3 regions of the Candidatus Pantoea rara genome follow, and region 1 is predicted to be linked to each of the others. Evidence: predicted binding sites of a transcription regulator. Region 1 holds the regulator's gene; each other region holds the start of a gene.

What was found. Region 1 encodes LexA, which represses DNA repair genes until DNA is damaged. Its sites were predicted from a motif close to TNCTGTATGTACATACAGNA; they were not measured.
Region 2: sulA (SOS-induced cell division inhibitor SulA) is a predicted target of LexA. The motif match lies at 1,310-1,329, and genes of this name have one in related genera.
Region 3: dinG (ATP-dependent DNA helicase DinG) is a predicted target of LexA. The motif match lies at 1,295-1,314, and genes of this name have one in related genera.

The regions. Positions count from the first base shown of each region.
Region 1 covers NZ_CP194942.1:3,698,728-3,700,995, forward strand. Annotated here, with positions in the region: gene dinF (MATE family efflux transporter DinF) at 1-600, opposite strand, end outside; gene lexA (transcriptional repressor LexA) at 699-1,313, opposite strand; gene ACR8BF_RS17485 (diacylglycerol kinase) at 1,419-1,787, opposite strand; gene plsB (glycerol-3-phosphate 1-O-acyltransferase PlsB) at 1,916-2,268, shown strand, end outside.
Region 2 covers NZ_CP194942.1:2,606,930-2,609,197, reverse strand. Annotated here, with positions in the region: gene ompA (porin OmpA) at 1-448, opposite strand, end outside; gene sulA (SOS-induced cell division inhibitor SulA) at 799-1,290, opposite strand; gene ACR8BF_RS12465 (TfoX/Sxy family DNA transformation protein) at 1,501-2,130, shown strand; gene yccS (YccS family putative transporter) at 2,127-2,268, opposite strand, start outside.
Region 3 covers NZ_CP194942.1:2,762,649-2,764,916, reverse strand. Annotated here, with positions in the region: gene ACR8BF_RS13140 (helix-turn-helix domain-containing protein) at 140-703, shown strand; gene ACR8BF_RS13135 (GNAT family N-acetyltransferase) at 700-1,218, shown strand; gene dinG (ATP-dependent DNA helicase DinG) at 1,342-2,268, shown strand, end outside.

The DNA of each region.
Region 1 (2,268 bases):
GATGTACTCCGCCAGCGCCGTGGCGGTTGCCGCACCCGCGACACCCCAGTGCAACCCCATCACCAGCCAGAGATCGAGCACGATGTTAACCAGATTGCCCACCACCAGCAGGATCACCGGCGCGCGGGCATACTGCACGCCCAGCAGCCAGCCCAGAATCACCAGGTTTGCCAGGGTTGCAGGCGCACTGAGCCAGCGAATCTGAATAAACAGTGCCGCCTGTTCAAGAACATCGGGATTGCCACCAACCAGGTGGGTCGCCAGCTGGATAATCGGATAACGTAAAGCGATGAACAGGACACCTGCCAGCAACGCAATGATCAGCGGCTGTGCCAGTGCACGTGCCAGAGCGGTTTTATCGCCCGCACCAAACGCCTGTGCCGTAAGGCCAGTGGTACTCATTCGAAGGAAAAGCAGCAGCATAAACAGGAAGCTGGTCACTGTTGTCCCGACCGCAACCCCGCCAAGATAGACAGGGCTGTCGAGATGACCAATAACTGCAGTATCGACCACCCCCAGTAAGGGAACGGTGATATTTGAAAGGATCATCGGCAGCGCAAGCCGCCAGAGATTTTTATCCGTTGCCGTGACAAAGCGCATTCGCCGTTCCGTGCTCAGTGTCGCTGCAGTAAAGCAGGCGACAAAATTAGGGCAGACAGAATAGCATCAGAAAAGGCGAATGCACGCAGCCCTCAGAATCAGAGCCACTCGCCGTTACGGACCACGCCAACCGCCAGACCTTCAATAGTCAGCGACTGAGCACGGGTATCGACAACAATCGGGTCGAAATCACTGTTTTCAGGCAAAAGGTGCACGATAGCACCCTGCTTTTTCCAGCGTTTAACGGTGACTTCATCATCAATGCGGGCAACAACAACCTGGCCGTTGCGCACATCCTGGGTTTTATGTACCGCGAGCAGGTCGCCATCCATAATCCCGATATCTTTCATAGACATTCCGCTGACGCGCAGCAGGAAGTCAGCAGATGGTTTGAACAGGCCTGGATCGACCTTGTAATGGGTTTCGATATGTTCCTGCGCCATGATCGGCTCACCGGCTGCAACACGGCCAATCAGTGGCAGCCCTTCAGAGGCTTCTTCTTCCATTAACAGACGAATGCCGCGCGAAGCACCAGAAACGATCTCGATGACGCCTTTGCGCGCCAGCGCTTTCAGATGCTCTTCTGCCGCATTTGGCGAACGGAAGCCCAGCTGCGCGGCAATCTCTGCACGCGTAGGCGGCATGCCCGTTGAAGAAATATGGTCGCGAATCAGGTCATAGACCTGCTGCTGCCTGCTGGTTAATGCTTTCATCCCGCCCCCTGGTTGTTTATACAGTCGCTGTGAGTATATACAGGTATTGGCGAAATGGAAACCGATTGTCAGGTAAAACGCGCCCTCAGGCGCGTTGTGGAAGGGCTATCGCAAATGTGTCCAGAGCAGCGCGACCCAGACAAACAGGGCCAGTATGATGCTGATCAGCACCGCTGCCGAGCCCATGTCTTTTGCGCGGCCCGCCAGCGGATGATGCTCCTGACCGATGCGATCGACCACCGCTTCAATGGCGCTATTGAGGATTTCGACAATGACCACCAGCACCACCACCCCAATCATAAGGATGCGGGCGATCACATCGACATCCAGCCAGCACGCGATAATAATAGCGGCCAGTGCAGCCAGCGCTTCCTGCCGAAACGCCGCTTCATGTTGCCAGGCGGCTCGCAGTCCCTGCCATGAGTAGCCTGCGGCTTTTACTATTCTGATAAGTCCGGTGGCATTATTTGCCATGATGTGGGAACCCTTTCATCGGATTGACGTCAATGTCTGGGCTGCGTGCAATTGGCACCACCACAGATCTTCGCTGCGCTTTCTGATATGCTTGCGGCGCTTTGCTAACAAGAGGCTTCATGTTGTCTATGTCAGGTTGGCGTAAACTCTATTACAAATTACTTAATTTACCACTCTCCTTTTTGGTAAAAAGTAAGGCCATTCCGGCCGATCCCGTGTCTGAACATGGTCTGGATCCGACCCGACCTATTATGTATGTTTTGCCTTACGATTCGAAGGCTGACTTACTGACTTTACGTGCACAGTGTCTGCGGCATCATCTGCCCGACCCACTCACTCCGCTGGAGATTGATGGTTCACTGTTGCCACGCCACGTGTTTATCCATGATGGCCCGCGCGTCTTTCCCTATTTTGTGCCCAGCGTTGAATCGGTGAAAATCTTTCACGATTACCTGGACCTGCATCGCAATAACCCTAAGCT
Region 2 (2,268 bases), 1.1 Mb from region 1:
AAACGCCGGTGTCGTGGTCGCTGATGCGGCCAGTAGTTGGGTTAGTCTGCGTTGCATCTGCACGCCATACCATGCCGCCCAGACGAGTATACACGTCCAGGTCGTCATAGATTGGGTAGCTCAGTTTAGCAGCCAGCTGAACGCCCTGTGCTTTGAATGCGCCGTTAGTCACATTGCCTTTATTAGGCATGCGGCCCAGCCAGTCATAGCCCATCTCGAAGCCCAGGTATGGGTTTGCCTGATAACCAACGAACGCACCTGCGCCCAGCTGGCTTTCATGAGTTGGACCGTCATTGTTCTCGTAACCGTTACCGTAGTAACCAGTGTCGTGATACTGAGACCAGCCCAGTTTAGCACCGGTATACCAGGTGTTATCTTTCGGAGCGGCCTGCGCTACGGTAGCGAAGCCAGCCAGTGCCACTGCAATTGCGATAGCTGTCTTTTTCATTTTGCGCCTCGTTATCATCCAAATAGGCAATGAGCAAAAAGGTTGCTCTTGGTTTAAATCCTTCGCCGGGTCAAAACGCTCGCTTATGACTCTACCGCAAAAAACGGAGGTTATTGAGCACCCTGGCGAGCTAAAGTCTACAACGAGATTGGAAACTTACAAGTATGATATGAGGCGCTTCTGTAAAGAAACAGCGATTTATACATAATTTCTAACAATTAGAGTGGCCGTAATGTTGTGGCAATAAGGCCTAAAAACCTGCTAAACCATTGTCACAGCTCGAACTAACAGAATCAGTGGTTTAGCGGCAACAGATAAGAAAAATAGCTTGGGAAACTTCTGATTTTTACTTAATGAAACAAATCCGACTGAATTTTTATCGCACTTTGCGGTCTGAGAGGCGCTTCCGATGTCCCGCTTGCCCGCAAAATCAAACCCAACGCTTCTCCCTCAGCTGCCGCATTTTCGAGTTGACGTCTTTCATCTTCATCTAATTCGTACGGAATCCACGCCAGAACCACACTGTAATTTCCTGTACGCAACGCCTTGACCATCGCTTCAACAGCGTTCAGACGTTCAGAATCGGCGATATGCATACTTTTATCCAGTGGTAATCCCGATTCCTGCAGCCAGGCGCGATTCAGTTTATGCGCTGGGGTTAACCACAATTGCCAGCGAGACTGCTGACTAAGCTGCTGCAATAACGGCAACAGCATCATCTGCATCATACCGGGCTGCTCGCTGTAACGTAACTCAGTAATTCCACCACCCTGAGAGGCCGGAACGGAAGAGGACGCATAATGATGAGCATAGCGTGCATTATTAGGATGTTGTGTTCGCATAAGTTAATCACCAGCAGTGGACTGTATGAATATACAGTACTGTCATCCTGGATAAAGATCAACCCAAATTTCTGAAAACGTCTCGCAAAAACGCGACAAGATTAGTAGAAGCACTATTTATTCATTGAACCCACAGACACTTTTTTCTATCTTCTAATTACCTGATACCCAAGGTAATTTACGAGATATTTCTTACATGGAGGTGGTGCAATGAAAAAGGTGAATCCGGTCGTAGAGCGCTCAAGAGCGCACCTGGCCCCGTTGGGAACCATAGAGTCCCGCACCCAGTTTGGGGGATATGCGCTGGCTGTTGAAAGTGTGGTTTTTGCCTTAATAAATAAAGATGAACTCTACCTGCGCGCCAGTGAACCTTTGCGGGAATACATTACCGATCGTCCACTACAACCCCTGATTTTTCGCAAGAGAGGTAAACTGGTGAGCCTCAACTATTATCGGGTCGATGAGGCATTATGGTGCGATTCTGATCATCTGCTGGCGCTCTCAGCCGCCTCTTTAGAAACGGCGCAACTGGAGTTACAGGACAGACAATCCTCTCCGCGGTTGAAAGATCTGCCAAATCTCAGCGTACGAATGGAGATGATGCTGTACGAGGCTGGCGTCATGAGCGTCAATCATCTCTATCAAATGGGGGCTAAACAGTGCTGGCTGAAGCTGAAAGCAATCAACCAGCACGTTGGGTTTCAGACATTACTTGCGCTGCAGGGAGCGATTACGGGCCATCATGCCGCCGCGCTACCGCTGGCCACCCGGGCTGAGCTGAATGCGTGGTTCCAGCGCACGCTTTTATCTAACCCAGACCCGAGAGGCGGCGAAGGTTAATCAGTAATGAGCGTGCGGCGCAGGCGAGCCACATCCGGCATTAAGGCCACCAGCAGACCGAGTTGCTGTAGCACCAGCGGCGCACGCGTATCCGCATCAGCTGCCAGCTGGCTGATGCGCTGGGCCAGCAGCTGGCGC
Region 3 (2,268 bases), 940 kb from region 1:
TTCGATTTGTCTGAGTGCAATTACCATAACGAAGCAGACTAAGTTGTACAATACATTTCTCAATGTACAACTTGACTGATACGTCCTTTCTCAGCTATATCTCATTTAAGAGAATATTTCCCAAGTATGAGAAATCACAATGCCGGAGCTGAATACTGAGCAACGACTGGCGGTGAGGCTGGCAGAATTACGCCTGCAACGTGGCTGGTCGCTGGATGAACTTTCTGTCGCCACGGGTATCAGTCGCGCGTCATTATCGCGCATTGAGCGAAGCGAGACCAGTCCTACTGCTGCACTGCTTAATCGTCTGTGTGCGGCCTACGGATTAACCATGTCGCGCCTGCTCAGTGAAGTGGAGGAAGAGTCCAGTCTGCTGGTCACACAGGAGCAGCAGCCGGTATGGCAGGATAAGGCCAGCGGATTTATTCGCCGGAATATTTCACCACCCGCACTTCATTTTAGATGCGAACTGGTCGAGGGCAGGTTACGTCCTGGTGCGCGTATCGATTACGATGCGCCCCCCATCCAGGGGCTGGAGCAGCATATCTGGCTGCGTGACGGGGGACTCACCATTACGATGGGGTCTCAGGAGTGGACGTTGCAGCCAGGCGACTGCTTACGTTTTCATCTGACTGGAAAGTCGGCTTTTGAGGCGCACCTGACCGACGGCGCGCGCTATTTATTGGTGGTGGCGAAACCATGATCGAATACGCAAACCTTAGCGGCACACAGGCACAACGGTATCTGGCCGAACTGACCGATGTTTTACAGGGCTGTGTGGAAGACGGGGCCAGCGTCGGGTTCATTGATGCTCAGGAGATTCAGGTGATGACGCGATTCTGGCAGCAGCGGATCGCCAGCATCACAGACGGCGACAGCGAGTTAATCGTCGCGCGTCAGCATGGACGTATCGTGGCGACGGTTATGATGAGTTGCAGCGCCATGCCCAATGGTCGCCACCGGGCGGAAATCAGTAAATTGCTGGTGCATCCGCAGGCGCGCCGTCAGGGGATCGCCCGTGAGCTGATGCAGCATGCTGAGCAGCGCGCGCGTGCGCAGGGCAAAACCCTGCTGGTGCTGGATACGCGCAGCGGCGATGTTGCCAGCGAGCTTTACCGTTCTCTGGGCTGGCAGGTGGCGGGGTCGATCCCGTTTTATGCGGAATCCACGGCAGGCGTGCTGGATGCCACCACCTTTATGTACAAAGTCCTGGCGTAGAGCGCTGCCGCCAGGCAACCGCTGAAATTTACGACAGCGTTCGAAAAATTCGGCGCGAAAGCTGACGCCGCCGGGATACTGTGTAAAAATACAGGCCATATTTTCGGTGTGGTAAAGCAAATCATGGCCCTGACAGCCGCAGTAAAAAGCCAGATAGCGCAATGGTATAAAGCGCTTCAGGAGCAGGTGCCTGATTTCATCCCGCGTGCACCGCAGCGCCAGATGATTGCTGAAGTGGCAAAATGCCTGGCGGGCGACGATTCACGCCACCTGGCGGTCGAAGCGCCGACCGGCGTGGGTAAAACTCTCTCTTATCTGATTCCGGGCATCGCGGCCAGCCGCGCCCAGGAAAAGCAGCTGGTGATCAGCACCGCTAACGTGGCGCTGCAGGATCAAATTTTCACCAAAGATCTGCCGCTGCTGAAGAAAATCATCCCCGACCTCACCTTTACTGCTGCCTTTGGCCGCGGGCGCTATGTCTGTCCGCGCAATCTGGCGGCGATGGCAGCCGACGCCGATCAGCAGGGCGATCTGCTGCTCTATCTGGACGATGATGCGGTCAGCAGCACCAAAGAGGAACAGACGCAGTGTGGGCGCTTACAAAAATCCCTGGACCGCTATCAGTGGGATGGCCTGCGCGATCACAGCGAAGAGAACGTCAGCGACAGCCTGTGGCAGCGCCTCTCTACCGATAAGGCAAGCTGCCTGGGTGCGCACTGCCACTGGTATCGTGAATGCCCGTTCTTTGTGGCACGACGCGAGATCGAGCAGGTGGATGTGGTGGTGGCGAACCATGCGCTGGTGATGGCGGCGATGGAGAATGAGTCGGTGCTGCCACCGGCCAAAAACCTGATGCTGGTGCTGGATGAAGGGCATCACCTGCCCGAAGTGGCCCGCGATGCGCTGGAGATGAGCGCCGATATTACGCCGGGCTGGAGCAGCCTGCAGCTCGACCTGTTTATTAAGCTGGTTGAGAGCATCATGACGCAAATGCGGCCAAAATCGCCACCACCGTTGGCGAATCCCGAACGGCTTAAGGCGCACTGCGAT